DNA from 3 places in the Achromobacter mucicolens genome. Region 3 is predicted to be linked to each of the others. Evidence: predicted binding sites of a transcription regulator. Region 3 holds the regulator's gene; each other region holds the start of a gene.
The links. The regulator FNR, encoded in region 3, switches genes on or off when oxygen is low (the NO sensors DNR and NnrR bind a similar motif). The targets are predictions, from matches to a motif close to TTGATNNNNATCAA.
Positions count from the first base shown of each region.

Region 1: a site for FNR is predicted at 5,442-5,455, ahead of QEP15_RS12880 (universal stress protein). Genes of this name have one in related genera too.
Region 2: a site for FNR is predicted at 8,202-8,215, ahead of QEP15_RS24420 (DASS family sodium-coupled anion symporter). Genes of this name have one in related genera too.

Region 1 is NZ_CP123364.1:2,812,208-2,822,589, reverse strand. Features, by position in the region: gene QEP15_RS12915 (DMT family transporter) at 1-1,072, shown strand, start outside; gene QEP15_RS12910 (ArsR/SmtB family transcription factor) at 1,102-1,428, shown strand; gene arsB (ACR3 family arsenite efflux transporter) at 1,450-2,529, shown strand; gene arsC (arsenate reductase (glutaredoxin)) at 2,575-2,997, shown strand; gene arsH (arsenical resistance protein ArsH) at 2,990-3,703, shown strand; gene QEP15_RS12890 (ribonuclease activity regulator RraA) at 3,720-4,424, opposite strand; gene QEP15_RS12885 (aminotransferase class I/II-fold pyridoxal phosphate-dependent enzyme) at 4,509-4,985, opposite strand; gene QEP15_RS12880 (universal stress protein) at 5,514-5,972, shown strand; gene QEP15_RS12875 (adenosylcobalamin-dependent ribonucleoside-diphosphate reductase) at 5,986-7,776, shown strand; gene QEP15_RS12870 (zinc-binding alcohol dehydrogenase family protein) at 7,809-8,792, opposite strand; gene QEP15_RS12865 (universal stress protein) at 8,789-9,238, opposite strand; gene QEP15_RS12860 (universal stress protein) at 9,270-10,109, opposite strand.
Region 2 is NZ_CP123364.1:5,359,036-5,369,417, reverse strand. Features, by position in the region: gene mreD (rod shape-determining protein MreD) at 1-190, shown strand, start outside; gene mrdA (penicillin-binding protein 2) at 206-2,134, shown strand; gene rodA (rod shape-determining protein RodA) at 2,131-3,267, shown strand; gene QEP15_RS24430 (IS110 family RNA-guided transposase) at 4,182-5,138, opposite strand; gene QEP15_RS24425 (Ldh family oxidoreductase) at 5,536-6,585, opposite strand; gene QEP15_RS24420 (DASS family sodium-coupled anion symporter) at 6,595-8,088, opposite strand; gene slmA (nucleoid occlusion factor SlmA) at 8,392-8,967, opposite strand; gene QEP15_RS24410 (pyrimidine 5'-nucleotidase) at 9,021-9,767, opposite strand; gene argB (acetylglutamate kinase) at 9,811-10,382, opposite strand, start outside.
Region 3 is NZ_CP123364.1:3,473,588-3,483,969, reverse strand. Features, by position in the region: gene QEP15_RS15890 (Hsp70 family protein) at 1-428, shown strand, start outside; gene QEP15_RS15885 (NUDIX domain-containing protein) at 514-1,101, shown strand; gene QEP15_RS15880 (2Fe-2S iron-sulfur cluster-binding protein) at 1,126-1,458, shown strand; gene QEP15_RS15875 (hypothetical protein) at 1,439-1,924, opposite strand; gene QEP15_RS15870 (DUF899 domain-containing protein) at 1,875-2,576, opposite strand; gene QEP15_RS15865 (SRPBCC family protein) at 2,628-3,077, opposite strand; gene QEP15_RS15860 (ArsR/SmtB family transcription factor) at 2,978-3,415, opposite strand; gene QEP15_RS15855 (hypothetical protein) at 3,488-4,639, opposite strand; gene fnr (fumarate/nitrate reduction transcriptional regulator Fnr) at 4,654-5,382, opposite strand; gene QEP15_RS15845 (gamma-glutamylcyclotransferase family protein) at 5,480-5,926, opposite strand; gene clpB (ATP-dependent chaperone ClpB) at 6,065-8,671, shown strand; gene QEP15_RS15835 (CehA/McbA family metallohydrolase domain-containing protein) at 8,766-10,382, opposite strand, start outside.

The DNA of each region.
Region 1 (10,382 bases), 660 kb from region 3:
GTTAGCCGCCGCGCTCCTGTTCGGCGCCAGCACGCCTTTCGCAAAAGCCTTGGTCGAAGGTGTGCCGCCGCTGTTGCTGGCCGGGCTGCTCTACCTGGGCAGTGGCTTGGGTCTCGGCATCCTCCTGGCATCGCGCCACCTCTTGCATGCCCGGGAGTCGAAGCTTCCGTCCGCCTGGCGCATTCCTCGGGCCGATCTGCCGTGGTTGGCCGGCGCAATCGTTGCGGGCGGCGTGCTTGGCCCAGTCCTGTTGATGCTGGGATTGACCCAGACCAGCGGCGCGTCGGCGTCCCTGTTGCTCAATGTCGAGGGCGTGCTCACGGCGGTCATTGCCTGGTGCTTGTTCAAGGAAAACGCCGACCGCCAGATCGTGATGGGCATGGTTGCCATCGTTCTGGGCGGCGTCTTGCTGTCCTGGGAGCCCGGCGGCGCAACGCTGTCGACCGGGGCGCTGCTGATCGTGGGCGCCTGTCTGTGCTGGGCGGTGGACAACAACCTGACCCGGCGAGTCGCCTGCAATGACGCCATGCTGATTGCGGGCATCAAAGGCCTGGCAGCGGGCATTGTCAGCACAACCCTGGCACTGCTCGGCGGCGCCGGGTTTCCGTCCGGCGCGGTGGCGGGCGCCAGTCTTGCCGTGGGATTTTTCGGTTATGGATTGAGCCTCACGTTGTTCGTGGTGGCGCTCCGGACGCTGGGAACCGCCAGGACTGGCGCGTACTTCTCCGTGGCGCCGCTTTTTGGGGTGGCGATATCTTTTGTTCTGTGGCCAGAAAGCCCCGGTCTGCTCTTTTGGCCGGCCGCGGCCTTGATGGCGCTTGGCGTTTGGCTGCACGTGCGCGAACGGCATGCGCACGAGCACACCCACGAACCGCTTGAGCACAGCCACCGGCATGTGCACGACGATCACCACCAGCACACGCACCCATTCGCCTGGGACGGCGTGGAACCACACACCCATCCTCATCGTCACGAACCTCTGACGCACACCCATCCGCACTACCCGGATATTCATCACAGACATCCTCACGTTCGCGCAAGCAAGAAAGGAAGTTCACAGGGCTCTCGCTAATAGTTCAACAATCGTTGTATGATCGAACAATGAACGAAGAGCAAGCCATCTCCGCGCTAGGCGCCCTCGCCCATCCTCAACGGCTGCGGACCTTCCGCGCACTGGTCGTGGCGGGTCCGCCGGGACTGATGCCCAGTGTCCTCGCAGACCAACTGGGCGTTGCGCGCAATACCCTGTCCTTTCACCTGAAAGAACTGTCCACGTCGGGCCTGGTCACCGTCGAGCAACAGGGGCGCAACCTGATCTACCGAGCCGACTTCTCGAAGATGAGCGGATTGCTCGGCTATCTGACTGAGCACTGCTGCGCGGGCACGGCCTGCGAACCTTCCCTGCGTGCGGCTTGCACGACCTGCTGATTCACCCCCGGAGTAAACCCGATGTCGTCCACCACACAGGCCGCGCCCGCTCAGCGCCCGCGGCCCGGGATGAATGTTTTCGAGCGCTATCTCACCCTATGGGTGTTTCTCTGCATCATGCTCGGCGTGACGCTTGGGCAACTGATGCCCGCGTTGTTCCAGACGATTGGCCGCCTCGAAGTCGCTCAGGTCAACTTGCCGGTCGGGATTCTGATCTGGGTAATGATCATTCCCATGCTGCTCAAGGTGGACTTCGGTGCGCTCGGTCAGGTCAAGCAGCACTGGCGCGGCATTGGCGTGACGCTGTTCATCAACTGGGCCGTCAAGCCGTTTTCGATGGCCTTTCTGGGCTGGCTTTTCATCCGCCAGATTTTTTCGGCCTGGTTACCCGCCGACCAGCTGGATAGCTACATTGCCGGCTTGATCCTGCTGGCGGCGGCGCCGTGCACCGCCATGGTGTTCGTCTGGAGCCGCCTGACCGGAGGCGATCCGGTGTTCACGTTGTCCCAGGTCGCATTGAACGACACCATCATGGTGTTTGCCTTCGCGCCCATGGTGGGCTTGCTGCTCGGGCTGTCGGCCATCACCGTGCCTTGGGACACGCTGCTGGTGTCCGTCGGGCTGTACATCGTGATTCCGGTGGTGCTTGCACAGCTCTGGCGCCGCGCCCTGCTTCGCCGCGGTCAGGCGGCATTTGACGCCGCCCTGGCGCGCATCGGGCCGTTCTCGATGGCGGCGCTGCTGCTGACGCTGGTTCTGCTGTTCGCATTTCAGGGCGAAGCCATCATTGGCCAACCTTTGATCATTGCGATGCTGGCGGTGCCGATTCTCATCCAGGTGTTTTTCAATTCGGGCCTGGCGTACTGGCTTAACCGCCGCGCGGGAGAAAAGCACAGCATTGCCTGCCCTTCTGCGCTGATCGGCGCATCCAACTTCTTCGAACTGGCCGTGGCGGCCGCGATCAGCCTGTTCGGATTCCACTCTGGCGCGGCATTGGCCACGGTGGTGGGCGTGCTTATCGAAGTGCCCGTAATGCTGCTTGTCGTGCGGATCGTCAATCGGACCAAGGGTTGGTACGAGGCCGGCGCCCTCCGGCGCTGAGTGGTGGCCACCGGCCTGCCCGACATTCCTTAGACAGAGGTTTTCATGAGTTCCATCACGATTTATCACAACCCGGCCTGCGGCACGTCTCGCAACGTCCTCGGGTTGATTCGCAATAGCGGCGAAACGCCCACGATCATTGAGTACCTGAAGACGCCGCCGGACGCCGCCACGCTGCGGTCGTTGATTGCCGATATGGGCATCTCCGCTCGCGAGCTGCTGCGCCAGAAAGGCACGCCTTACGACGAATTGGGGCTGTCCGATCCGAAGTGGACAGACGACCAACTGATCGGCTTCATGCTTGAGCACCCGATCCTGATAAATCGGCCGATCGTCGTGACCCCGCTGGGTACGCGGCTGTGCCGGCCGTCGGAGGCCGTGCTGGACATTCTGCCTCAGGCTCAACGCGGCGCCTTCACCAAAGAGGATGGAGAACCGCTGATCGATGCGGAGGGCAACCGTGTCTGACGTGTTTGCGGATCTGCCGAATATCGATCCCGCGTACTTCAAGGCGCCGGCTCCGGCCGCGCTGTTCCCGCCGGCGCGGGCCACGCATGCGCCGCGGTTCCTGCTCTTGTATGGATCGCTGCGCGAGCGCTCGTACAGCCGGTTGGTCGCCGAAGAAGCGGCGCGCTTGCTCCAAGCCCTGGGCGGCGAAACCCGGCTCTTCAATCCCACCGGGCTGCCGCTGGTCGATGACGCCACGGAGAATCATCCCAAGGTCCGAGAGCTTCACGAGCTTGTCCAGTGGGCCGAAGGCATGATCTGGAGCTCGCCCGAGCGTCACGGCGCGATGACGGGATTGATGAAGACGCAGATCGACTGGATCCCGTTGTCGGTGGGCGCCGTGCGGCCCACCCAGGGCAAGACGCTGGCGATCATGCAGGTTTCGGGCGGATCGCAGTCGTTCAACGCGGTGAACCAGATGCGTATCCTGGGCCGTTGGATGCGGATGTTGACCATTCCCAATCAATCGTCCGTCGCCAAGGCCTACCAGGAGTTCGACGATCGCGGGCGCATGAAGCCCTCCCCTTACTACGATCGGATCGTCGACGTGGTCGAGGAGCTTATGAAGTTCACGTTGCTCACGCGGGACACAAGCCCTTATCTGGTGGATCGCTACAGCGAACGCAAGGAAGCCGGCATGAAGAGCCGTCTTCCTTCCGTCGCTTAGAGCCGAATTGCAGGCGTTACCCCTTCTTCGACGCCGCGTACTTCGCCTTGTTGGCTTCGTTCGGCGGATACAAGCCCGGCAGCACGGCGCCGTTGTTGACTTCGTCCATGATCCAGCCTTCAAAGCGTTCCTGCTCCACCGCTGCGTCGACCACGTCGGCCAGCAGCGCGGCTGGAATGACGACGGCGCCGTCCTGGTCGGCGACGATCACGTCATTGGGAAAGACGGCCACGCCGCCGCAGGCGACGGGCTGCTGCCAGTCCACGAAGGTCAGGCCGGCCACCGAGGGCGGCGCTGCCGCCCCGCTCGCCCACACGGGCAGCTTGGTTCCCAGTACACCGGCCAGGTCGCGCACGACCCCGTCGGTCACCAGGCCAGCCACGCCGCGCTTTGCCATGCGGGCGCACAGGATGTCGCCCCAGATACCGGCGTCTTTCACGCCCATGGCGTCGACCACCGCGATGCAGCCGGAGGGCATCTGCTCGATGGCGCCGCGGCTGGATTTGGGCGAGGACCAGGATTCCGGCGTGGCAAGGTCTTCGCGGGCGGGCACGAAGCGCACGGTGAACGCGCGGCCGACGATGCGGTCCAGGCCCTGGGCCAGCGGGAATGCGCCGCGAATCCAGACGTTGCGCAGCCCTTTCTTCAATAGGATGGTGGTCAGCGTGGCCGTCGTGACGCCAGAAAGCGCCTTGAAATAAACCTCATCGGAAACCGTCATGTATTTCTCCAGGTGAAATTGGAACTGGCGCTCAGCTTGAGCGCGCGCTTTCCCGTGATGCTCAAATCCATTGTTCCAGCCTCTTTAGTCAAGGGTGTCGCAAGTATCGCGCAGACGTTTGCACGCCTGCGCCAGCCGCTCGTCCGACGTCGCAAATGAAATGCGGAAGTAGCCTTCGGCGCCAAATGCGCTGCCCGGCACGACGGCAACATGCGCTGCTTCGAGAAAGAACTGGCTGACATCCACGTCGCTTTTGAGCACCCTGCCCTGCGGCGTCGTGCGGCCAATCAGCCCTTCGCAGGACGGAAACAGGTAAATCGCGCCTTCTGGAGTGCGGCAGTGAACGCCCTCGATCGCATTGAGCGCGTCCAGGCAGTCGTCGCGCCGGCGCTGGAACGCCTGATTGCGCGGTAACAGAAATTCCATCGGGCCATCCAGCGCTGCGGTTGCCGCCGCCTGAGCGACCGAGCATGGGTTGCTTGTGCTCTGCGATTGAATCGTGGCCGTGGCCTGGATCAGCGGCTGGGGTCCCGCGGCATAACCGATGCGCCAACCCGTCATGGCATAGGCCTTGGAAACGCCATTGACGGTTAACGTGCGGGGGTGGAGTTCGCCTCTTTCGCGGCAACGCAGATGTGCTCCGGGGTCGGGAAATCAGGCTCGCCTTGCGATAGGCCGATGACGTCGATGCCGCGCCGCCGCATGTCCCCCGCTATTTTGGTGATGACCAGTGTGGGGGAAGGCTTTACTGCGCCAAGGAGGTGGGAAAGCATCATCGTCTCGCGGGGCTGGATCGATCAATGCAGGAAGTCTAGAACTGCGATTAGTCCATAAAAAGCGATATATTTCACAGCTGAGTATCAATTATTTCGATTAAATGCGGGCGGCGAGAGACAACATCGCAGGCACGATACGCGCTGTCGCTGCCCCGTGTCTGTGTCACGGGCGAGATCGCACCGCGTGCGGCGCCCCAGAGGCAGTGTCGACCCCTTCGGATATCCGCTGGCGTCACACAACTTGACCGGAATCAATATTCTCGCCGCGCGTCCGCTGATACTGGTTTCGTGCCCAATTTTCCCGGAGACCAGCATGTATGAGCGAATCCTTGTTCCCATCGACGGCAGCGCCACCTCGCAGATCGGCTTGAACGAGGCCATCCGGCTAGCCAAGCTGACCGGGGCGCGCATCCGTCTGATACACGTCATCGACGAGCTGTCCTTTGCCCTGACCACCGATGCCTACAGTTATCGCGCGGGCGAACTGCTGGATCTGATGCGCCGCAACGGCGCGAAGATGCTGGAGACGGCGCAAGGCACCGTCCGCGATGCAGGCATCGAAGCGGATACCGCGCTCTACGAGAATCTGGACCGGACCGTCCAGCAGCGGGTGCTGGATGAAGCGACAGCCTGGAAAGCCGATCTGATCGTGATCGGCACGCACGGCCGCCGCGGCGCGCGGCGTCTGCTTCTGGGCAGCAGCGCCGAAGGCATCCTGCGCGGGGCATCGGTGCCGGTCTTGCTGCTGCGGGCTCCCGAAGGCGTTTCCTGATCCGGGGCGTTTCATGCTCCTGCCGCAGCCGGCGTGCGTGAATGTGCTGCTTGACCGGTACGCGGCGTGCGCAGAGCACGATGCCGCGCAGGTGTACGCGCGCGTCGCCCTGGCGCTCGCCCAGGCGGAGACGCCGGCACGGCGGGCGTCCGCCGCCGCGGCGTTTCTTCAGAACATGCGGGACGGCGCGATCGGTGCGGGGCGGATCATGGCAAACGCCGGCACGCAGGCACACGCGACCATGGTCAATTGCTTCGTGCAGCCGGTGGGAGGCCATGATGCCTCACTCTCCTTCCAGGCCGGTCTGCAGCAGGCGCTTGAGACATTGGCCATGGGCGGCGGGGTCGGGTACGATTTTTCATCGCTGCCCCCGCTGGCGGCGGGATCCCCCGGGCGGGCAGACGCCCCGACGGTCCACGAAGCCATCGACCAGTACGACGCGGCGTGCGCCCGCCTGGCATTCGAGGGCAGCCGCCGCGGCGCCCAAATGGCGGTTCTATCCTGTGCGCATCCCGACATCCTTGACTTTGCCCAGGCCAAGCACGGCCGCCGGCGCTGGCGCACCTTCAATATTTCGGTCGCGGTCAGCGACGCGTTTCTTGCCGCGGTGCAGCGCGACGAGCCCTGGCCGCTGGTTCATCACACCCCGCCCGGCCAAGCGGCGATCGACGCGGGCGCATTCCAGCGAACCGACGGCCTTTGGCAGTATCGCCAGGATTCGGCACGGCGCTTATGGGATGCCATCGCGCGCGAGGCCGTCCACAGCGCCGAACCGGGGTTGCTGTTCATTGACACCATCGCGCGCGCCGACAACCTGCGCGCGCTCGAGACGATCCGGGCCACCAATCCGTGTGGCGAGCAGCCGCTGCCCGACTATGGATGCTGCGTGCTCGGCCCCATCAACCTGACACGCTTGGTCGAGCACCCATTTGGACTGGGCGGCCCCGCCAGCGTGAACCTGGCAAAGCTGGCCGGCATGGTCCGCATACAGGTGCGCATGCTCGATAACGTGATCGCGTTGACGCATTGGCCCCTGCCCGCCCAACAGGCGCAGGCATTGTCCACGCGCAGGATCGGCGTGGGGGTGACCGGGCTGGCGGACATGCTAGCGATGCTGCAATTGCGATACGACAGCGACGCCGGCCGCCAGGCCGCAAGCGAAGTGGCCCGGTGCATCCGGGACAGCGCCTACGCGGCGTCGGCGGCACTGGCCCGGGAACGCGGGCCGTTCCCCCTTTACCGCGCAGCGGACTACCTGTCGGACGGCGCCATCGGCGATGCGCTTGCCGCCGAGGTACGCGTTGCCGTGCGCCGGCATGGATTGCGAAACAGCCATCTGGTGTCGTATGCGCCCACCGGCAGCGTCAGCCTCGCCTTTGCGGACAATTGCTCCAGCGGGATCGAACCGGCTTTCGGCTGGACTTACCGTCGCCGCGACGTGCTGGGCGCCGCTCCGGTTGACGTGCCGGTTGAGAACCATGCGTGGCGCCAATGGAACCTGCATTTTCCCCACGAACCTTTGCCCGACTATTTCCGCACCGCGCAGCAGGTAGCGCCTGAAGACCAGGTGGCGATGGTGGGCGTCTTGCAACCTTTCGTGGACGCCTCCATTTCCAAGACGGTGCCCGTGCCGTCCGACTGCAGCGTCGAACGCGCGCAGGCGTTGTTCATGTCAGCGTTCAAGCTCGGGCTCAAGGGGATTACCCTCTTTCGGCCAGACCCCGCACTTGCGGCGGTGCTGGACTCGGCAACCGCGGGGGCTGACGCCCTGGCAACGCCAAGCGCGTGCGAAGGGTGCGCATGAGAGACCGCCCGGCACCGGGGATCCGCCGCGCCTCAGGGCAGCAGCACGGCCGTCGCCTGAATGCGCCCCGCCCGCAGGTCGTCCAACGCGCGATTTGCGTCCTCAAGCCGATACGTGCGGACATCGGCACCCAGATCCCACGCGTGCGCCTTGCCCAGAAATTCCCTTCCGTCCTCACGCGTCAGGTTGGCGACGGACGAGAGCGAACGTTCGCCCCAAAGCAGCCGGTAGGGAAATGCCGGGATGTCCGACATGTGGATGCCCGCGCACACCACGCATCCGCCCGGCCGCACCGCGCCAAGCGCTGACGGCACCAGCGCGCCGACCGGCGCGAACAGGATCGCCCCATCCAGGGGTACTGGCGCGGGTTCGCTGCTGTTGCCAGCCCAGGTCGCGCCCATCGCAAGCGCATGCGCTTGCGCTGCCACATCGCCGGTGCGGGTAAAGGCGTACACCTCGCGGTTCAGGTGACGGCAGGCCTGTGTGAGGAGGCGCGCCGCAGAACCGAAACCATAAAGTCCCAGCCGCCGGGCATCGCCGGTTGCCCGCAGCGCCCGCCAGCCAATCAGGCCAGCGCAGAGCCATGGCGCCATCCGCGCCGGGGCTCTGGCCGCTGGCAAGGGAAACAGATAGTCAGCATGCGCCAGCATGTGCGTGGCAAAGCCGCCGTCCAGTGTGTACCCGGTAAACAGGGCCTCGCTACATAGATTTTCCAGATCGGCGCGGCAGAACGAGCATTGTCCGCACGTGCGCGCCAGCCAGGCCGCACCCATGCGGCGCCCCAGCATCGCCGTGTCGACGCCAGCCCCGACCGATTCCACGACGCCTACGACTTCATGGCCCGGAATGATGGGATACCTGAGGTTGGGCAGCTCGCCGTCCAGGACATGCAGATCCGTGCGGCAGACCGCGCATGCCAACACGCGTAATCTGACCTGGCCGGGGCCGGGCTGCGGCGTCTCGCGTGTTTCCAGCGTCAGGGGCAGCCCCGGCGCTTGCAGGACCATCGCCTTCATGGGGTGCGGACCAGCAAGACGGGGACAGGCGCCATCCGCACGACGCCTTCCGCGCTGCTGCCCAGCATCGCGCGGCGCAGGCCATGGTGGCCATGTGTGCCCAACACGATCAGGTCCGCGTTGAAGGCCTGCGCGGCCCGCAGGATGCGCGCGGGCGTCGGCATGGCGTCCTCATCCAGAAGCGTCGCCTCTGCGTTGACGCCGGCCGCCGCGGCGTCAGCCTTGGCGCGCTTGAGCAGGTTGGCGCCCGCTTCTTCTCGGCTGGCCTTCAGCGTGCGCAGGGCATCCTCGGCGTAGGGGTTGTCCTCCAGGACTGCCGGCGGATCCTCCAGCGCATGCACGACAAGGAGCGAGGCGCCGGCTTCCCGGCTGATCCGGACCGCCTCCTCCAATGCCCGGTCGGATGCGTGCGAGCCGTCGATGGCGGCAAGGATACGGCGGTACATGGGCTATCCAGATCGGCGACGCAGCAATCGCCTAATGGGACAGAAGGACGGGAACCGTCATTGCGCTGAGCAGCGACCGGGTGGCCCCGCCCATCACCAGCTGCCGCATCCGGCTGTGCCCATATCCGCCCATCACGATGAGATCCGCACTGAAATCCGCGGCCGCCGTCAGAATTGCATCGCCGATGTCTCCGTGGCGGACGTCGCGCATCTGGTGGACGGGCTGGGGAAACCCGTGGCAGATGCAGTAGGCGACGAGGTCCTCGAAGGGAACGTCCGAAGGCTGCTGCAAGGGGAATCCCTCGTCCAGGGACAACACCTGCAAAGCCGCAGCATTGCGCAGCAGCGGCGCGGCGTCGGCGATGGCCCGCGCCGCCTCGCGGCCGCGGTCCCAGCAGTACAGCACCCGGCCGCCGATCGTGCTGAACGTCCCGGCAATGGGCAGCACGATGACGGGCCGGCCCGAGGTGAGGATCACCTGCTCGACGAAATCGTTGCCCGTGGCCGCTTCGAGATCCTTCAGGTTGTTCTGCCCCACCACGACGACATCCGAGGAACGCGCGTGCCGGGAAACGCACTCCGCGGGCGTGCCCCACTCGCCTTGCCGCCATGCCGCCGCAACGCCGGCGTGCTCGGCCGCCTCGCTGAACGCCTTCTGGACGGCAGTGCGCGCCTTTTCGTGGATCTGGACCGCCCGATCCATCCCCCTCACCCACAACCCGGCTTCGTCATAGAAATAGCCCGGCGCGACGTAGCTGGCGTATATCCCTGTCAGGTGGGCGTCATGGGCCTTGGCCAGACGCAGACAGAAATCGAGCCGGCGCGAACAATCGGCGCCCTGGTCCAGATGGACAGCGATTCGACGGAACATGGTGACCTCCGGTGGCAGTAAGTGGCTGAGGACTGCCTGCACGCGTCTCGCACCCTGCGGCGCTCTCTTGACTGGCTGGCGGGGCCACGTCCTCTTGCATAGGCTTCATCTTGCGCGGGTGCGGCCGGCAAATATTGACCTTCGTCAACGCGCGAGCGGGGACGCCGCCGTCAGGATGCGCCTCAAACCTTGATTCCAGTCAATGGCCGGAGCATCATTCGCGTCATGATGGTTGCAGGCAGCCGAGGCTGCGCCTTTCCTACCCCCAAACGT
Region 2 (10,382 bases), 1.9 Mb from region 3:
GCACATGCTGCCTGTGTTCTTCATTGCGCGCTTTGTCACCCAGATCATCCACGCGTGGCTGGCCGGCAAATGGCCGGGCTGGGACTGGGGCATCAGCGTGCTGTTGACCGCCGCCCTGTGGCCGCTGGCGGGCTGGGTGCTGCACCTGCCGCAACGTGGTGTCGACGACGCCGAATCCTCATCCGCCTGACGGCGGCGTCGCGTCATGTTTGAATTCAAGAAAACCGGCCAGCAGCAGAAGCAGCGCTTCCGCCTGCGCGCGTGGGTGGGCGGCGCCTTCGCGCTGGTATGCTTTGGCGTGCTGGTGGGCCGGTTCTGGTACCTGCAGGTCGACCGCTACGAAGGCCTGTCCGAACGCGCCGACCGCAACCGCATCGCGGTCGTGCCGATTCCCCCGCGCCGCGGCGAGATCCTGGACCGTAACGGCGAGGTCCTGGCCCGCAACTACCGCACCTACACCCTCGAAGTCGTGCCGGCCCACGCGGGCAACATGAACGAACTCTTCGAGCGCCTGACCGAAGTCGTCTACATCAGCCCGTCCGACCAGCGCCGCTTCAAGCGCCGCGCCGCCGAGTCCAGCCGCTACGCCAGTCTGCAGCTTCGCAACAACCTGAACGAGACCGAGGCCGCGTGGTTTGCCGCGCACGCGTTCCAGTTTCCGGGCGTGGAACTGCGCGCCCGCTGGGTGCGCGAGTACCCGCAGGGCGTGTCGGCCGCGCACGTGGTGGGCTACATCGGCCGCATCGCCGACAACGACATCGAGGAACTGGACCGCGCCGGGCAACTGGGCAACTATCGCGGCACCGAGGTCATCGGCAAGAAGGGCATCGAAAAGACCTGGGAAGAGCAACTGCACGGCCGCACCGGCCTAGAAGAAGTCGAGGTGACGGCGGGCGGCCGGCCCATGCGCACGCTGCGCCGCATCGATCCCGTTCCTGGCTCGGACATCATGCTGTCCATCGACATGGGACTGCAGAAAGTGGCCGAAGAGGCGTTCGAAGGCCAGCGCGGCGCGCTCGTCGCCATCGATCCGGACACGGGCGAAGTGCTGGCTTTCGTGTCGCAGCCGTCATTCGATCCGAACCTCTTCGTGGACGGCATCGATGTCGACAATTGGCGCATGCTGAACGAATCGCCGGACCATCCCCTGATCAACCGTCCCCTGTACGGCACCTATCCCATCGGCTCCACCTACAAGCCCTTCGTGGGCCTGGCCGCGCTGGAACTGGGCAAGCGCCGCGCGACCGACCGTATCTCGGACCCGGGCTACTACGAATTCGGCGGACAGAAGTTCCGCAACGCCGGCGGCGCCGCCTATGGCATGACGGACATGCACAAGGCCATCGTCGTGTCCTCCGACACGTATTTCTATTCGCTTGGCCCCGAAATCGGCGTGAACGCCCTGCACGATTTCACCAAGCAGTTCGGGTTTGGCCAGATCACGGGCATCGACCTGGAAGGCGAAAAGCGCGGTGTGCTGCCATCCACCGACTGGAAGCGCGCGGCCTACAAGGACAAGGAACGCCAGCGCTGGTACGCGGGCGAGACCATTTCCGTCGCGGTGGGCCAGGGCTACAACGCGTTCACGCTGCTTCAGCTGGCGCAGGGCACCTCCACGCTGGCCAACAACGGGCTGTACCGCCGTCCGCACCTGGTGCACGCGGTGCGCGATCCGCGCTCGGGTGTGGCCAAGCCGACCGAGTCGCCGCCCGACTATCGCATTCCGCTCAAGCAGGCCAATGTGGACGTCATCAAAAATGCCATGGCCGACGTGGTGCGGGCCGGCACGGCGCGGCGCGCGTTCGCCAACACGCCCTACCAGGCCGCCGGCAAGACCGGCACCGCGCAGGTGTTCAGCCTGCGCGGCGGCCACTACCGCGCCAGCGCCATCGACGAGCGTCTGCGCGACCACGCGCTGTTCATGGGCTTCGCGCCGCTTGAGCACCCGCGCATCGCCGTGGCGCTGATCGTCGAGAACGCCGGTTGGGGCGCCAGCGTGGCGGCCCCCGTCGCGCGCAAGGTCTTCGACTACTGGCTGGCCAAGGACCGCCAGGACAAGATCGTTCGTCCCGAGCGCGCAGACACCATGGCGACCGTCGACGACATCGCCTCCGACCTGGTGCGCCAACAATGAAGCGTCTTGGCCTGATCCTGCTGCGCGTCTTCACGGCCTTCGACTGGCCGCTGCTCGCGATCCTGACGATGTTCGCGGCGCTGGGCCTGACGGTGATGCACTCGGCCGTCGGCGGCACCGACTGGCGTTTTGCGGAACAGTCGCGCAATTTCATCATCGCCTTCTTCGCGATGTGGACGATGGCGCTGATTCCGCCGAAGCTGCTGATGAAGCTGGCCTTGCCGTTCTACGTGGTGGGGGTGGTGCTGCTGCTGGGCGTCGAATTCTTCGGCGAGACCAGCAAGGGCGCGACCCGCTGGCTGAACCTGGGCGTGACGCGCATCCAGCCGTCCGAGATGATGAAGATCGCGGTGCCGATGATGCTGGCCTGGTACTTCCAGCGCCACGAAGGCGCAGTCCGCGTGCGCGACTTCCTCGCCGCGGCCGCGATGCTGGCCGCGCCTTTCGGCCTGATCGTGCTGCAGCCCGACCTGGGCACGGCGCTGCTCGTGTTCGGCGCGGGCTTTTTCGTGATCTATTTCGCCGGCCTCTCGTTCAAGCTGCTGGTGCCGATCATGCTGGCTGGCATCATTGCCATCGGCACGCTGGTCTACTACGAAGACCAGCTCTGCGAGCCGGACGTGGACTGGGTGGTGCTGCACGATTACCAGAAGCACCGGGTCTGCACGCTGCTCAATCCCAGCTCCGATCCGCTGGGCAAGGGCTTTCATACGATCCAATCGATGATCGCGGTGGGCTCAGGCGGCGTCTACGGCAAGGGCTACATGAAGGGGACGCAGACGCACCTGGACTTCATCCCCGAACGCACGACCGACTTCATCTTCGCGGTGTACGCCGAGGAATTCGGCCTGTACGGCGGCATCGCGATCCTGGTGCTGTACGGCCTGATGATGGCGCGCGGTTTGACGATCGCCTCCCGGGCCTCATCGCAATTCGGCCGCCTGCTGGCCGGCGCGCTGACGATGATGCTGTTCATCTATGTCTTCGTGAACGTGGGCATGGTGACGGGGATCCTGCCCGTGGTGGGGGTGCCGTTGCCTTTCATGAGCTACGGGGGGACGGCGTTGTTCACGATGGGGATTGCGTTTGGGATCATGATGAGTATTAGTCGGCATCGGTCTGTGAAGACTTGATGTTGATGGTTGTTCTTCGTAGGGCGATAGTCTTTGCGCTACGGAGTTCTTCGTAGGTCGCCCGACGCCGCGGTCACCGTGGGCACGATCGCCCACGATTGCGGTCCGGAGCCTTCGCTCCGGACTTGCCTAGGCGGCCCCCCCCTTCGTCATCTTCGTCCGCCTTCGGCTCCCTTCAGATTCCCTCGGGCGCATCGACGGCGCTCGCACCCACGGTGACCGCGTCGCCGTGCTGCGAGGGTCTTTGGTATGTGGCGCTGTAAGACCTGTGGTCGGGGAAGGGGATCTGCGGGGCTGCCGAATTGCTGCCGCCCGGGCGGCGGCAATCGGCATCGGGCCGGTGGGACGTCGTGGCGTTGTGCGCTTCGCGCTGGCGGAGGTTTGTGTGCTGATGGCATCACGAACAAGGGGAGGGGCGGTGATGGGCGGCGCGCGTCGACCGCCAGCCACAACTTGCCGACCCGTACGCGCGCCGCCCATCGGGCACTGGGGTTCAAGTGACGATTAATGGCGAGCCGGGCGTGATTCGCAGTTGGGTTCGGACAGCGCAATGAGTGTCGGCTTTCTGCCGGTGTCTGACACCCTAGGGAGAAGCACTTGGTATGACGGAAATCTCACCAGGGTGTCAGACACCTTGAGCCGTCGCAGCCACACGCGAAGCGTCATCACCACGACGCAAGACGCCGCGTAAGCCCCCGAAGGCCGCCCGCGCGGCCGCCCGGGGGCGGGCACCGCAAGATCTTTCTCTCTCCCCCCACCGTGGGCAAGAACCTAAAGAACCCAACTCGTCCCGCCGCCAGTAAAGCTGAAGCGACTGGAGCACGTCGTAGCGGGGGCTGGGGTGCGCGGGGCGTGTAGATGCGCCCGAGGGAAACCGAAGGGAGCCGAAGGCGTACGAGATTCTATGGTCTCGGTCAAGTAATTGACGGTCGCAATTTCTCTGGATCAAAGGGTTGGCCTGTTCGCCATACCCCGTATGCGATCCGCAAGAGTTTGCGGGCAATTATGACCAAGGCGGCAGTCGAGGCCAGCCCTCGAGCCCTGAGCATGGCGTAGTAATCCTTGAATTGTGCCGTGCGCGCCGCTGAGCTAGCCGCGTTGTAGAGCAATGTCCTCGCCGCCTTATCGCCCTGCTTGCTTAGTCGGCGGCGACCGACTTTTCTTCCGGATTCGTGCGGCCTCGGATCCAGGCCACAGAAGGCGACCGCCGCATCGCTGCTGGCAAAGTCGATCCGGCTGAACAAGCTCGTCAGGGCAACGCCGGTTATCGGTCCTATGCCGCATATGCCGGTGAGCAGACCGTATGTCTTGGCCCAGTCACTCTGGGCCTTAATCTTGGCAATCATTTCCCGTTCGAGCTGATCTGACCACGCCGTCAAACTTGCGAGAGCCTTCTTCTGATGGCTGCTTACGCAACCATGTCGCTGAGCCGACAATCGCAAGGATGTGCCCACTCGGACCACCGTCGATCTCAACGCCTGAAGTGCTCTGACTTCCTGCAATTCTGGAGATATCGGTTCGTAACGATGCAGTTTTTTGTGATGCTGCGCGATGTATTGCGCGATGACGGCGGCATCCAGTCGATCTGTCTTGCCGCGGTTCCCCAAAGAGATGGCGTAATGATGGACGTGGGTCGGATTAAGGACATAAACCTCAAATCCACGCTCATGCGCCGTACGAGCCAGGAGCTCTTGATAGCCTCCTGAGGCTTCCATGGCGATCACACTAGGGGCCGGCAGACGCTTTAACCAGCCCACGATGCTGGAGCGATTGTTAGGCAAGACGCCCGTCACGATCTCTCCGTCAGACGCGGCTACTTGAAGCTCAAACTTGCCGACATCGACCCCAATAAAAACGACTGAAGTTTGCATGACAGCTCTCCCTGCGATACGTTAAGTCCGCTGGGGTAGCCACGCCTCGGGCGTTACCTTGCGATCAATCGGCGGTCTCGGCCGCTAGATTCCTTATCGACGCGTGAGGCGGGGTGGGATGCTCTCGTCCTGGCAGTCCGGGTGCAACCGGCTGATGGTTGACAACGTCCCTTACCCCAGCGCCTTTCTTCTTCGAAAGACGCATCCACACCATACAAGGTTGACGAAGGGGCAGTCCGGAGCGAAGGCTCCGGACCGCAATCGTAGCCCCGCGCACCCCAGCCCCCGCTGCGGCGGGCGTCAAAAGAACCCGCCTGAATGCCAGCCTCAACGTTTCGCCATTGAAACGGCCACCGCTAACACCGACCGCTTCAACGCCGCCGTTTCAAAACCTTCCTCAAGGCAACGCTTCAGGCACCCCAAGCTCCACGGCCAACTTCGTCAACCCGTCCCAAATCCGGCTATCAAACTCCACCGAATCCGCATTGACCGCCCGATTGCGAGCCTCGTACTCCCCCGGATACTGCACCGCTTCCACGCCGGGTTGCGGCTTGCACGCATGCAGGTAGTCGATGAAGGCGCCGACTTCCATCGACCGCCAATCCGTATTGAAGTCCACCTGCGGATCCAGCAGCAGCGCGAACATGTTGTTCGTCGCCACGCCGATGCGCGGATGTTCCGGTTGGATGGTGCCGCCGCCGGACAGCACGCCGGCGAGCAGTTCGGCCACCAGTCCCAGCGCGTAACCCTTGTGGCCGCCGAATGGCAGCAGTGCGCCGGGCGGGTCGGTGAAGAGCGCGCCCGGGTCCGTCGTTGGGTTGCCGTCGGCATCGATCAGCGACCCCGGCGGCGCCTGTTCGCCCTTCGCCGCCAGCACGCGCGCCTTGTTCACCGCGATCGAGCTGGTGGCCATGTCCACGATGAACGGCGGACGGCCGCCGGGCAGGGGACCGGCAAAGCACAGCGGGTTCGTGGTCAGGCACGCCTGAGCGCCGCCGAACGGGGCGACGGTGGGCGAGCGGTTGATCACGTTGGTGAAGGCCAGCAGGATCAGGCCCTTGGCCGCCACCATTTCGCCAAAATGGCCCATGCGGCCAAGGTGATGGCTGTGGCGCAGGGTCAGGATGCACTGGCCGTGTTCCTGTGTGCGCTCGATCGCCTTTTCGATGACGACCTTGCCCACGTACTGGCCCAGTCCGTGGTGGCCGTCGTAGGCCAGCATGGCGCCGCGGTCGTTGAGGAGTTCTGGCCGGCCGTCGGGTTGGGCCAGGCCCTCGGACAACACGCGGCGGTAGTTGGTCAGGATGGACAGGCCGTGGCTGGTGTAGCCGACACGGTCGGATTCCACCAGGTGTTCGGCCACGTCGCGGGCGATGTCCTCGGGCACGCCCTGTGCCATCAGCACCCGGCGGCCGTATTCGTTGGCTTGGGCAATCGTGATCTTCATGAAGATTCCTTACAGCCAGCCCAGCCAGCGCCAGTACGTCATGCCCATCAGCAGCATCAGCAGGTAGCCGACGATGGTCACAATGATCCCGACCTTGGCGAACTGCTTGGCGTTGAAGGTTTCGGTACCCAGGCACACCATGTTCTGCGGTGCGTTGATGGGCAGGATGAAACCGTAGCTGACCACGAAGCCCAGCAGCATCGTCATGCCCAGGCGGCTGAAGTCGCCCGGCAGCGTTGCCAGCACCGAGATCAGGATGGGCAGCATGGCCGAGGTCAGTGCCGTGGCGCTGGCAAAGCCCAGGTGGATCACGATCAGGAAGGCGGCCAGGATGGCGAAGATGGCGAGCGGGCCAAGGTGGTCCAGGCCGGTGTGATGCACCACCTGGTTGCCCAGCCATTGGCCGGCCTGCGTCGTCAAAAGCGCCGTGCCCAAGCTGATGCCGACGCCGAACACGATCACCGTGCCCCATGGGATGCGCGATTGCACGTCTTTCCATGTCATCACGCCAAAGCGCGGCAACATCAGCAGCACGAGGCCGAAGTAGGTGGTCGAGGTGGTGTCGAATTTGTGCAGCTTGCCTTCGGTCGACCAGAACAGCAGCAGCATGATGGACACAGCCATCAGGCGCTTTTGCGCGCCGGTCATGGGACCGAGGTCGAGCAGCGACTTTTCGACGGCTTCCTTGCCGCCGGCAATGCTGTTGCTTTCAGGCGGCAGCAGCTTGAGCACGATGACGATCAGCACGGCGGACATGATGAGCGACCAGGGGGCGCCGGCAATCAGCCAGTCCGACCAGGCCACGCGTTCGCCCAGCATCTTTTCCATGAAGCCGACCGTCAGCAGGTTCTGCGCTGCGGCGGTCTGGATGCCGACGTTCCAGATGCTGGTGGCCTGGGCCACGATGATCATGATGCCGGCGGCGATGTTCGAGCGCTTGTCCACGCCGAAGGCCGCGATCACGCCCATCATGATGGGAACCACGGCGGCGCTGCGCGCGGTGGCGCTGGGCACGACCAGGCTCAGCACGATCGTCACGGCGATACATCCGATGAGGATGCGGCGCGTGCTGGTGCCCACCTTGGACAACGTGACCAGCGCGATGCGGCGGTCCAGCCCCGTGAAGGTCATGGCGGCGGCAATGAACAAGGCGCCGGTGACCAGCGCCAGCGCCGAATTTGCGAAGCCGGTGAGCGCCATGCTGATGGCGGCCGACGTGCCGTACAGCACGTTGGGATCCTTGATGGTGGGTGCGGTGCCCAGCAGGAAGGCCATCAGTGTCGTGATCATGATGGCGCTGGCTTCGTAGGAGACGGCTTCAGTGATCCAGACGACCACGGCAAACGCCAGGATAGCCAGCATGCGGTGTCCTGCAACGGGCAGGTCCGCGGGCAGGGGCATCATTAAAACGCCGATCATCACGAGGATGCCGGCGATGAGCCCGATTGGTATTTTGGCTTTTTTGGGGGCTTGCGAGGCGGGGACTGCGGTTTCCGCGGCCATATCCTTCTCCGGTTGAGGTCAAACTGACGAAACACCGCCCGCGAGCACGGGGTCAATCAAATCGGTGTGTCGACGCTACAGGATGATCGTGACGGCATTGAGGAAAACCCGTATTGATGAACATCAAGCAAGCGGAGAACAGCGCTTGTGGAAAACTTGTCCCGGGCATTATGCTCGTCGCCCCCTGCGTGGGGCAAGCAAGTGAGTGTTGCATTTACACGAACCAATCGGGTCACGATGAATGCGTTTTACCCCGCAAGGGCCGCGCGCATTGTTCCGTGAAATGACGCTAATGCAGGCGGTTCAGCCCAAGGCCAGGCGCAGTTGTTCGTCCAGATGCAGCGTGGGGGTGACGCGCCATCCGCTCTGCGCGTAGCGCAGCCAGCGGCCCAGCACCAGATGCGTCAGCAGGCTGGCGTGCGCGGCGACATTGGCTTCCTGCGGCAGGCCGCCATCGGTGATCGCGATGCGCAGCGACTGTTTTAGCGACGCCTCGATGCGATCGTTGATGTGGTTGATGCGTTCCTGCAGCCGGTTGTCTTCGGTGACCAGCGCGTCGCCGGTCAGCACTCGCGTCATGCCCTTGTTGCGTTCCGAGAAGGTCAGCAGCATGGCGACGGTCTTGTGCGCCTGGGGCACGCCGTAGGGCTCGGCGGTGGCGATCTGGTTCACCAGCGTGAAGATGCTGGTTTCGATGAATTCGATCAGCCCCTCGAACATCTGCGCCTTGCTGGCGAAGTGCCGGTAGAGGGCGGCTTCGGAAACCTCAAGGCGCGCGGCCAGCGCGGCCGTGGTGATGCGGGACGCGTGCGGCTGCTCCAGCATTTCGGCCAGAGTCTGCAGAATCTGGGTCTTGCGCTCGCCGGGTTTGCTCGCCATGGAAGGGACTGCTTCGCGCAGGATGACGGGTGGAGGGGGAGTGGAACGCGCCGTCAGGCCCGCAGGGGGCGTCGGCGTAACAGCAAATCACTGACGCAGTTTACCCGCAAGTCGACGTAGGCCGGACGGTGCGAGCGTCCGCGGCCGAAGGGCGTGCCGGGGTGGTAGACGTGGACCGTCTTCAAGCCCGCCACGCGGGCGCCCCGCAGGTTGGCGAGCGTGTCCTCCACGAGCACGGCGCGGTGGGCGGGAACGCCTTCGCGCGCCAGCACGTAGCGCAGCAGTGCCGCGGAAGGCTTGGGACGGTATTGGCCATGCAGCCGCATGTGCTCGATGGCCCACAGGCTGTCGAACTGGCGCAGGATGCCCAGGTGCGACAGGACGGAGCGCGCATAGTGCAGCGGCGCGTTGGTAAGCAGCACCTTGCGGCCGGGCAGGCGGCGCAGCTTGTCGGCGAGCGCCTTTTCCGACCGCATCAGCGGCGCGACGTCGAAGTCATGGCTGCGATGCAGGAAGTCATGCGCATTGACGCCGTGGTGCCGCACCATGCCGATCATGGTGGCGCCATAGCGTTTCCAATACTGCGACCGCACCAGGTTGGCGGCATCCACGTCCACGTTGAGCGCCTCGGCCACCGCCATCGTCATGCCGTGATCGATCTTGGAGAAGATGGCGTGCGAGGTGTCGTGAAGCGTGTTGTCCAGGTCGAAGAGCCACAGGCGCTCGGGCGCGCCCGTGGCGATCCCGCGCGACCGGCGCATGCGGACCGCGGGCCGCAGCAGCTGGCGACGTGCTTGCATCATGAGAGGCTCACGGCGCGCAGTGCTGCGAAATCGGGCTGCATCAGTGCGAGCTGATCATCGTGCCGACGCCCTGGTCGGTCAGGATTTCAAGAAGCAGGCAGTGCGGCACGCGGCCGTCGACGATGTGCACCGAGTTCACGCCGTTCTTGGCTGCGTCCAGCGCGGACGAGATCTTGGGCAGCATGCCGCCGGAGATCGTGCCGTCGGCAAAGAGCTCGTCGATGGTCTGGGCGGACAGGCTGCGCAGCAGCTTGCCGCCCTTGTCCAGCACCCCGGGGGTGTTGGTCAGCATCAGCAGCTTCTCGGCGCCCAGCACTTCGGCCATCTTGCCGGCGACCACGTCGGCATTGATGTTGTACGCCGTGCCGTCTTCGCCATAGCCGATGGGCGAGATGACGGGAATGAACTGGTCGTCCTGCAGGGCCTTCACGACGGCCGGTTCGACCATGGTGATGTCGCCCACGAAGCCGATGTCGATGGGCTCGGACGGGTTGTCCTTGTTGGCCATCAGTTTCTTCTGGGCCTGGATCAGGCCGCCGTCCTTGCCGGTCAGGCCCACGGCCTTGCCGCCGACCTCGTTGATCATCATGACGATGTCCTGCTGGACCTGGC
Region 3 (10,382 bases):
TCCGCGCCGAGGCCGGCGACCGCCAGAAGATCGACCTGCTGCTGAACCTGGTCAAGGAGCGTGCGGGCCACTGGGTGGCGGTGCAGGTCGAGGAAGCCAAGATCGCGCTGTCGGACGCGCCCGCCACGCGTATCGACCTGTCGCGCGTCGCGCCGGAGCTGGGCGTCGAGGTGACGCGCCCGTCGTTCGACGCGTGCGTGGGGCGATTGATCGACAAGGTCGAGACCACCGTGGGCCAGCTGCTGCGCGATGCAGGCGTGTCCACGGCGGACGTGGACACCGTGTTCTTCACCGGGGGCTCCAGCCGCGTGCCGCGCCTGCGCGAAAGCGTGTCCCGGCTGGTGCCCGAGGCGCGCAGCGTGGAAGGCGATTTGTTTGGCAGCATCGGGGCGGGCCTCGCGCTGGACGCGGCGCGCAAGTTCGGCTGACCGGTGGCCGGCGGGGCGATGGTAAGCTGCCAGGCGTGCTTCGCACGGCCATTCGCCCCTTCCTGTCCATGATCCAGACGTCCTCATGACCCGACCCGCCGATACCCATCTCGTCGAAACGCTACTCGCGAGCGAGGCGCCATACGACGGCAGCTTCCTGAAGATCCGCCGCGACACCGTCAGCCTGCCCAACGGCCACACCGGCATCCGCGAATACGTGGTGCACCCGGGCGCGGTGGTGGTGATTCCGCTGCTGGACGACGGCCGGGTGCTGCTGGAGCGCCAGTTCCGTTATCCCATCGGGCGCGTGATGACGGAGTTTCCGGCGGGCAAGCTGGATCCGGGCGAGGATCCGCTGGTGTGCGCCAAGCGCGAACTGCTCGAGGAAACGGGTTATACGGCCGCCCAATGGGCCCATGCGGGCGCCTTGCATCTGGCGATCGCCTATTCCACCGAGATCATTCACATCTTCTTTGCGCGCGGCCTGCAGGCGGGGGAACGCCAGCTCGACCAGGATGAATTCCTGGACGTGATCAGCACGCGCCCCGAAGACCTGATCGCCGCCTGCAGCCAGGGCGAGGTCACCGACGCCAAGACCCTGACCTGCGTGCTGTGGATGCAGAACGTGCTGTCCGGCGCCTGGAAGCTGGACTGGCAGGACAACGCCGCCTGAACGGCGGCCGCCGTCTCAACGCCCATGTCCTCGTACCCCGTTCTTGTCCAGCCGGCAGGCCTGCGTTTTGAGGCGCCCGCCGGCACGTCCGTGTTGCTTGCGGCGCAGGCGGCGGGCATCAAGCTGCCCAGTTCGTGCCGCAATGGCACGTGCCGTGCCTGCATATGCCTGCTGGTCGAGGGAACCGTCGTGTATGGCATCGAATGGCCCGGCCTGTCGCGGGACGAAAAGGAAGAGGGCTGGATCCTGCCGTGCGTGGCGCAGGCGACGTCCGCGCTGGAGATCCAGGCGCCCGGCGCGGCGCCAATCGAGGCACAGCCGCCCGCCGTCCGACCGCTTACCGGCGCCAGGCGCTGAGCGCGGCCACCGGCAACAGCGCGGCGGCCATGCCGGCGGTCATGCCCAACACCATTCCCCAAAAAGGTGCGGTACCTAGCGCCTGCGCCGTTTGAACGCCCAGGCGCGCGCCCAGCACCATTCCGATCGCCATCAGGATCAGGCATAGCAGGCGGCTTGCCAGCGGCGTTTTTGCCCCCGGACGCCGGGACCAGGGAAGCCGGGACCAAGGCAGCAGCGCTGCCAGCGCCATCGCGGCGGAACTGGCGGGCATCAGCGCCGCGTGCCGCCAGGCCAGTTGCACCAGGGTGCCCGGCGCACCGCATTCGCTGGCCAGCAGCGCGGCGGGCGTGCGCCATGTGTCCACGACCAGTCCGGCGCCCATGGCCGCCAGGCAGGCCAGCCAGAGACCCGCCATGCCGGCCGTGGCCGGCGGCTTAGCGCTGGCCGTGGCAGGTGTGGCGGGGGGCGTCGCCGTATTGGTCATGGTGGCGCACCCAGTCGCGTACGTCGAAATATGGGCCGTTTTCGTTGCGGCCCAGCGGCGCGATGTCCAGATAGTTGTACGCGCCCGCCAGCCGCTCCACGCCGCGTTCGAAGGCCGAGTAGGTGTGGAAGATCTCGCCGTCGGGATCACGAAAAAAGGCGCTGGCTCCAGGACGTTCCTCGACCGCGCCATCCGCCTGCGGCACGGACGCGCCGAAATCGAAGTTGAAGTCGCCGTCCGCCGAGGAATACCAGTCAAATGCCCAGCCCATGCGGACCTTGAACGCGGCCAGCCGGGCGTACGGCGCGCGCGAGACGGCCACCACCGACACGTCATGGTGCCGCAGATGCATGAGCGCGCTGTCCAGGTGGTCGGCCAGCAGCGAGCAACCCACGCAGCCTTCCTCCCAGTCCGGACCAAACATGAAGTGATAGACGATGAGCTGGCGCTTGCCGTGAAAGAGGGTCTGCAGGCGCTGCGGCCCCTGCGCGCCTTCAAATGTGTAGGACTTGTCCACCTGCACCCACGGCAAGGCCATGCGGTCGCGGGTCACGGCGTCGGTGGCGCGGGTCAGTTCCTTTTCGCGCCGCAAGAGCGCCTCGCGCGCAATGTGCCATTGTTGGCGGGATACGACGGGATGATCGGTTTGCATCGTACGTCTCCTCTTCGTGCCGGGCGCGTTGGCCCGGGCTCGGGTTCAGCGTCAGGCCGCGCCGGCCAGGTGATGGGCCAGCCGCTCCAGGGCGCCCGACCAGCCGTCTTCGTGGCCGTCGCGCGTGGCTTCGTCGACGAAGGGCGTCTGCAGGAAGGCAAGGTCGGTGCCGGCGCCCGCCGCCGTGAATTCCAGCGTGATCAACGAGACTTCCTGCGGGGTGTCGCGCCACGCCCAGGTGAACACCAGGCGGCGATGCGGCGCGACCTCCTGATAGCGGCCGCTGGCGTGGTGCTCCGCGCCGTCGGCGGTGACGAAGCCCACTTGATAGGCGCCACCCGCCCGCACGTCGGTTTCGGCCAGCAGCACGCGCTGCGTGCCTGCCGGGCCAAACCAGCGCATCAGCGCTTGCGGGTCCGTCCAGGCGCGCCAGACACGTTCGACGGGGGCGTCAAAGCGTCGCTGGAGCCGCAACTCGATGGGGGAGAGTCGGTTTTCCATGGATGGATTTCCTCTTCGTGATACAGGTATCGCGCCAGCGAATCCAGTTGGCCCGTCCAGAACTTCTCGTAGCGCGCCAGCCAGCCGGCGGCGGCGCCCAGGGGGGCGGGAGACAGCGTGCAGCTCACGACCCGGCCATCCTTGGCGCGCGCGATGAGTCCGGCGTCTTCCAGCACCCGCAGGTGTTTCATGAAAGCGGGCAGGGACATGGCATGCGGCTGGGCCAGCGTGCTGACCGAGGCCGTGCCGTTTTCCAGGTCGGCCAGCACCCGGCGCCGCGTGCCATCGGCCAGCGCGGAAAAGATGGCATCGAGGGCGTCATCATTTAACTTAACCATAAGGTTAAGTTTTAGGCCTGCCACGAACGCCTGTCAAGGCGGGAGGCTGCGGAATTTCCCTAGGGGGAGCGCTTATTTCGCGCGAGGCTTGATGATGTCGCAGGCCGCGGCGGTGCGGCTAGCCTGGGCGTCGCCGCCCAGCAGCGCCCGAACGCCACAGATCGACCCGAACATGCGCTTGCCGTCGTGGCCGACGCCGCCGACTTCGAAGGCGGTGTGGCGCAGGGTGACGGGCTTGCCGCCGCGCGCGGCCAGTACGTGTTCGTACTGGACGTAGCCCGTGCCGCGCGCCAGCCGGGTGGCACCCTGGGCTTCGGCGCCGCAGGCCTTGTCCAGCAGGCGGTGTTCGGGGTTGTTGTCGGCGCCGCCCAGCAGGTAGACCACATCGCGCGCGGCGTAGCGCACGAAGAGCGTGGCGTCGTCGGTTTCGCGGGCGTAGGCGGGCAGCTTGTCGGTGCCGTACTTGTACTGGTTGTAGGTCGGGCAGATGCCGCGCTCGTACGGCGCATAGCCTTTGCCGTCGGCGCGGGGCCGTTCGTTGGTCAGGTACAGGTAGGACGACGGATTGGCAATCACGTAGCGCAGCGTGAGGCCGTCGCGGCGCAGTGCGCCATCCAGATTGTTCAGCACCGCGTACCGGTGCACCAGTTGCGCGCCGGCGGAATGGCCGGCCAGCACCAGCCCGGTCAGCGACGGCAGCCGTTTGCGGTCGTTCAGGCTGCGCAGCAAATCATCCAGGACCTGGAACGAGGCGACGGGGGCTGGGCGGCCTGCGGCCTGAATACTTTCCTGGCCGTCTTCCCAGCTGGCCTTGCGCCAGGCGGCCATGCCGGCAAACCCGGAGTCGATGGAGCCGGAAAACCGGGGAGCGAGCACCAGCGTGTCGCCGGCGCGCGCCGGGTCGGCGGCGACCAGCGCCGCGGCGGTTTCGAAGTATTGGTCGGCGTCGCGCTTGACGCCGTGGATGACGATGAGCACCTGCTTGATGCCGCGCAGATCGTCCTTGGTCAAGTCGCGGTTGGCGTAGACCGGCATCTTGTACCGGTGACCGGGCCGACCCAGTTCAACGGTCTGCCAGCGCAGCGGCGCCGCGCGCTTGGGCGCGGGCGTGGCTTCGTCGTAGTCGTAAGGGTCCGGCAGCGGCGTCTGGGCGTGCGCGCTGGCAAATGCCAGCACGGCGGCCACCGCCAGCGCGGCAGGCAGGAGGGCAGGCGCCCGACGCATGGCGCGGCGACTGCTCAGCAGCTCTCGTGTCCCAGCAGTTGCTTGAGCGCCGGCAGGTCCAGGATGCGGACTTCGCGCTGGTTGATCTTGATGAGACCGTCGCGCGCAAAACGCGAGAACAGCCGGCTCACCGTTTCCAGCGTCAGGCCCAGGTAGTTGCCGATTTCTTCGCGGCTCATGCGCAGCACGAACTCGGTCGAGGAATAGCCCAGCGAGGCATAACGCTGCGACAGGTTCAGGAGGAAAGCGGCCAGGCGCTGTTCCGAACGCATGGAGCCCAGCGACGCGAGCATCTGGTGCGAACGCGTGATTTCGCGGCTCATGAGGCGGCGGAACTGCTGCTGCAGCGAGGGCAGGTGCGAGGCCACGCGATCGACTTCGTTCAGGCGGATGACGCAGACCTCGGAGTCTTCGAGCGCCACGGCGGCCGACACGTGCTTGCCGTCCAGCATGCCGTCCATGCCGACGATCTCGCCGGGCAGGTGAAAGCCGGTGATCTGGATCTGGCCGGTGGCGTCTTCAAGTTGCGTCTTGAGGCTGCCGAAGCGCACGCCGTACACGGCGTCCAGCGGATGATCCAGCGAGTAGAGCGTCTTGCCTTTTTCGACGCGGACGCGTTCTTTCACCAGCTCGTCCAGCTTTTCGACTTCAGCGGCTGCCATGCCCACGGGGACGCAGACATGGCCCAGCATGCACGTGGAACAGTGGGCGGCATCAGGGGCAATGGGGACCCGTTTTTGCATACGATGACCTTTAGAGTGCCCATTGCGCGGCGGGCGCCGGAACGGGTGTGAAGCACGAGACAGGCGTCTATTGTAGTCCGTTGTTACTACGGACGTCTTACGAGGGGCCCTTCCGGTCGTCCGGCGTTGTCCGGGAAACACGGTGGACGATCCAGTCGTCCCCGGCGATATCGATCGCCGTGGCCCGCCACGCGGGATCGATCGGGTAGTACTCGCAGTGCAGCAATAGGGGTTCGCCGGGGCCTTCAAGGCGGGCGCAGACCGTCCTGCGCACGAAGCAGCAAGGCTTGCCGGGCTCGTATTCCTCGATCTCGTCCATCAGGGCGAGCAGCGCCGTGCCGACGCGGAAGACGTCGCCGCGGACCCGCCTGCCGTCGTCCACGGGGATGAGTCCGGGCCAGTCGCCAAAATCGACCAGCATGCCGGGCACGCTGGCGGCGCCGACATGGCTGGCCGGGGGCAGGCCGCGCCGTGCGGCGGCCCGGGCGAGGTCGTTGATTTCGCCTGCCCGTAGGGTTCCGTACACAAAAACGTATATGCTCATCGATAAGTTTGCTGCTGCACGTCGAAAACGACCATGAGGGGCGCCGGGTGTTGAAATTGTCTCATCCGGCCACATATTCAGGTTATCGAGCCAGCCGGCACGTATCGGTCAGGCTCCCCACAAGCCAATACGACCATTATGCGATTCGACAAACTTACGACCAAGTTCCAACAAGCGCTGGCCGACGCGCAAAGTCTGGCCTCCCGCAACGATCACCCCTATATCGAACCCGTCCACGTGCTGTCCGCCCTGTTGTCGGATTCCGACAGCGGCGCCGGCAGCCTGCTGGCGCGGGCGGGCGTTGCGGTAAACCGTCTGGGCCCCGCCCTGGAGACGGCGCTCAAGTCCCTGCCGCAAGTGCAGGGCGATGACAACGTCCAGGTGGGCCGCGACCTGCAAGGCGTGCTGACGCGCACCGACAAGGAAGCCGCCCGCCGCGGCGACACCTACATCGCCAGCGAACTGTTCCTGCTTGCGCTGGCCGACGACAAGGGTGAGGCCGGCCGCATCCTGCGCGAGGCGGGCCTGCAGAAAAAGGCCCTGGAAGCCGCGATCGACGCCGTGCGCGGCGGCGAAAACGTCTCCGGCGCGGAAGGCGAGGCCAACCGCGAAGCCCTGTCCAAATACACGCTTGATCTGACCGAGCGCGCCCGCCAGGGCAAGCTCGACCCGGTCATCGGCCGCGACGACGAAATCCGCCGCACCATCCAGATCCTGCAGCGCCGCACCAAGAACAACCCCGTGCTGATCGGCGAACCCGGCGTCGGCAAGACCGCCATCGTCGAAGGCCTGGCGCAGCGCATCGTCAACGACGAGGTGCCCGAGACCCTGCGCGGCAAGCGCGTGTTGTCGCTGGACCTGGCTGCGCTGCTGGCGGGCGCCAAGTTCCGCGGCGAGTTCGAAGAACGCCTGAAGGCCGTGCTGAAAGAGCTGGGCCAGGACGACGGCCGCAACATCGTCTTCATCGACGAACTGCACACCATGGTGGGCGCGGGCAAGGCCGAAGGCGCGATGGACGCGGGCAACATGCTCAAGCCGGCGCTGGCGCGGGGCGAACTGCACTGCATTGGCGCGACCACGCTCGACGAATACCGCAAGTACATCGAAAAGGATGCGGCGCTGGAGCGGCGCTTCCAGAAGGTGCTGGTCGACGAGCCCGACGTGGAGTCCACCATCGCCATCCTGCGCGGTCTGCAGGAACGCTATGAAATCCACCACGGCGTCGAGATCACCGACCCCGCGATCGTGGCGGCCGCCGAGCTGTCGCATCGCTACATCACCGACCGCTTCCTGCCCGACAAGGCCATCGACCTCATCGACGAGGCCGGCGCGCGCATCCGCATGGAGATCGACTCCAAGCCGGAAGTGATGGACAAGCTGGACCGCCGCATCATCCAGCTCAAGATCGAGCGCGAGGCCGTCAAGAAGGAAACGGACGACGCGTCCAAGCGCCGCCTGGGCGTCATCGAGGACGAGCTGCAAAAGCTGCAGCGCGAATACAACGACTTCGAGGAAATCTGGAAGGCCGAGAAGGCCGCCGTGCAGGGCACGCAGGCCATCAAGGAAGAGATCGACAACGTTCGCGCCGAGATGGCGGAATTGCAGCGCAAGGGCCAGTTCGACAAGCTGGCCGAGCTGCAGTATGGCAAGCTGCCGGACCTTGAGGCGCGCCTGAAGGCCGCCGAGGTAGGCGCCGCCGAGGCCGCTGAAAACGCGGAAGGCGACGAAACCCGTCCGCGCCTCTTGCGCACCCGCGTCGGCGCCGAGGAAATCGCCGAAGTCGTCTCGCGCGCCACCGGCATTCCGGTGTCCAAGATGATGCAGGGCGAACGCGAAAAGCTGCTGCACATGGAAGAATTCCTGCACAAGCGCGTGGTGGGCCAGGACGAGGCCGTGCGGCTGGTGTCCGATGCCATCCGCCGCTCCCGTGCCGGGCTGGCCGATCCGGCGCGTCCGTATGGGTCGTTCCTCTTCCTGGGGCCGACCGGCGTCGGCAAGACCGAACTGACCCGTGCGCTGGCCGAGTTCCTGTTCGACTCCGAAGAGCACATGATCCGCATCGACATGAGCGAGTTCATGGAGAAGCATTCGGTGGCGCGGCTGATCGGCGCGCCGCCGGGATACGTGGGTTACGAAGAGGGCGGCTACCTGACCGAGGCCGTGCGGCGCAAGCCCTATAGCGTGGTGCTGCTGGACGAAGTCGAAAAGGCGCATCCGGATGTGTTCAACGTGCTGCTGCAAGTGCTGGACGACGGCCGCCTGACCGACGGGCAGGGTCGCACCGTGGACTTCCGCAACACCGTCATCGTGATGACGTCCAACCTGGGTTCGCAGCATATCCAGACGCTGGCCGGCCAGCCGTACGACGTGGTCAAGGAAGTGGTGTGGGACGAGCTGAAGCAGACGCTGCGGCCGGAATTCCTGAACCGCATCGACGAAGTGGTGGTGTTCCATGGCCTGGAAGCGCAGCACATCGAGTCCATTGCCCGCATCCAGCTTCGCCGCCTTGGCGAACGCCTGGAAAAGCAGGAAATGCGGCTGGAAGTGACCGAACCGGCGCTGGCGGAACTGGCCCGCTCCGGCTTCGATCCGGTGTTTGGCGCGCGCCCCTTGAAGCGCGCGATCCAGCAGCAGATCGAGAACCCGGTGGCGCGCCTGATCCTGGAAGGCAGGTTCGGCCCGCGCGACGTGGTGCCGGTCGACTGGCAGGACGGCAAGTTCGTCTTCACCCGCACCTTGCAGTAAGCCTGCTGCATCAAACAGAATGCCCGGCGCGAGCCGGGCATTTTTTTGCCTGCGCCGCGCCGCCGAATAGGGTGGCGTAGGCGAGTCGATCAGATCAGTTTTCGACGGTCACGAACACCGGGTTCGAATAGAACCACAGGTCGTTGTAGTTGCGCGCGTTGATCGCGTTAAAGCGCGCCGCGTTGTCGGCCAGGTCGATCTTGGCGTCCGGCAGCGGTTCGCCTGCTGCGGTTTCGCCGGCCACGTCCACGCCAAGGTTGGTGCCGCGCAGGCGCAGGTACTGGCTCTTGTCGGCGGTGATCGTGGTGCTGATGACGTTGTAGCCTTCGTCGTCCTCCTTCCAGTCCGCCTTGGTGAAGCGGGCCAGCACGCGCGTCGTGGGATTGGTGTCGGCATCGTATTCCGGCGTGCCTGCCTGGGCGCGTTCGGTCACGTCGCCCACGATGAGGTCCACGTGATGCACGGTGGGCTTCACGTAGGTCGGATTGCCGCTTTCGATCGGGTACTCGTAGTTGTTGCTGTCGGGGCTGCGAAAGCGGATGGTGACTTCCACTTTTTCACCCTTGGCCACCTTCAGCTCGCCGCCCATGTGCGCGGCGCCAGCCAAGCCCTTGGCCTGGAACTCCAGCGCGTCGATCAGATCGCCAAAGACGCCGAACATGCGGCCGCTCTTCAGGCCGGCCACCACCGCCGCCATGTCGTCACCGTCTTTCCAGACGTGCGTCTTGCTGTATTCGCCGGGCGCGTAGCCGCTGCTGTACAGGCCCGAGGCCGTGCGGAAGTGATAGTCCGAATCCGCCACGTTCCAGATGCGCCGGCCTTCGCCCAGCAGCGCGTCCCACGTGCCGCCCAGGTGCGCGACCAGGTAGTCCGTGCCGCCATAAGTGCGGTTGGGCAGGAAGGCCGTGGTGTACGCGGTGGCGTAACCGCCGCGGTCCGGTTCCATCTGGTTGCCGACCATGCCTTCGATGGCGAAGAAGACGGTGGGCGCCAGGTCGTTCATCTCGCGCAGTTGGGCGATGGTGTACTTGCCCGCGTAACGCGAGGGATGGTTCAGCAGCATGTAGCTGTCGGGGTGCTTGTCGCGCAACCACTTCAGCGCGGCCAGCGCGTCGGCGTGCGTGGTGTAGGCGCGCACCTGGCCGGACAGGCGCGAGACCAGCAGCGGGTCGAACTTGTTCGGATCGCGGTTGGTGAACAGGTATTCGAACTCGGCAACCGCCTCCAGCGACTTGGCGGACTGCGGATCGTTGTAGCCGATGCCGATGTTGACGTGGTCGTGCGTGGGCATGTCCCATTCGAACGACGAGAAGATGATCTTGCCGGCGTAGCGGCCCGCGGCCTGCGCCTGCTTGATGAAGGGCACCTCGTATTGCGCCATGCCTTGCGAAAACGGGATCGAGCCGCCCGCCAGGTTCACGCCCGTATGGTCGCGCGCGGACAGGCGCAGGTGATTCGAGATCGCGGCCCAATCCAGCTTGTAGCGGTCGAACGCCTGGTCCAGCGCGCTTTCCAGGCTGACCTGGGCGTCGTCCGACTGGAACGTATGCACGTGCAGGTCGCCCGTGGACCACGCGCCCGTCTCGACCGGCTTGGGCTGCTCGGCGGGCGGCGTGGGATCGGTCACGACGGGAGGCGCCGGTTCGGGGGCGACTTCGTCATCGTCATCGCTGCCGCCGCAAGCGCTCAACAGGGTCACGCAAGCCAGCGA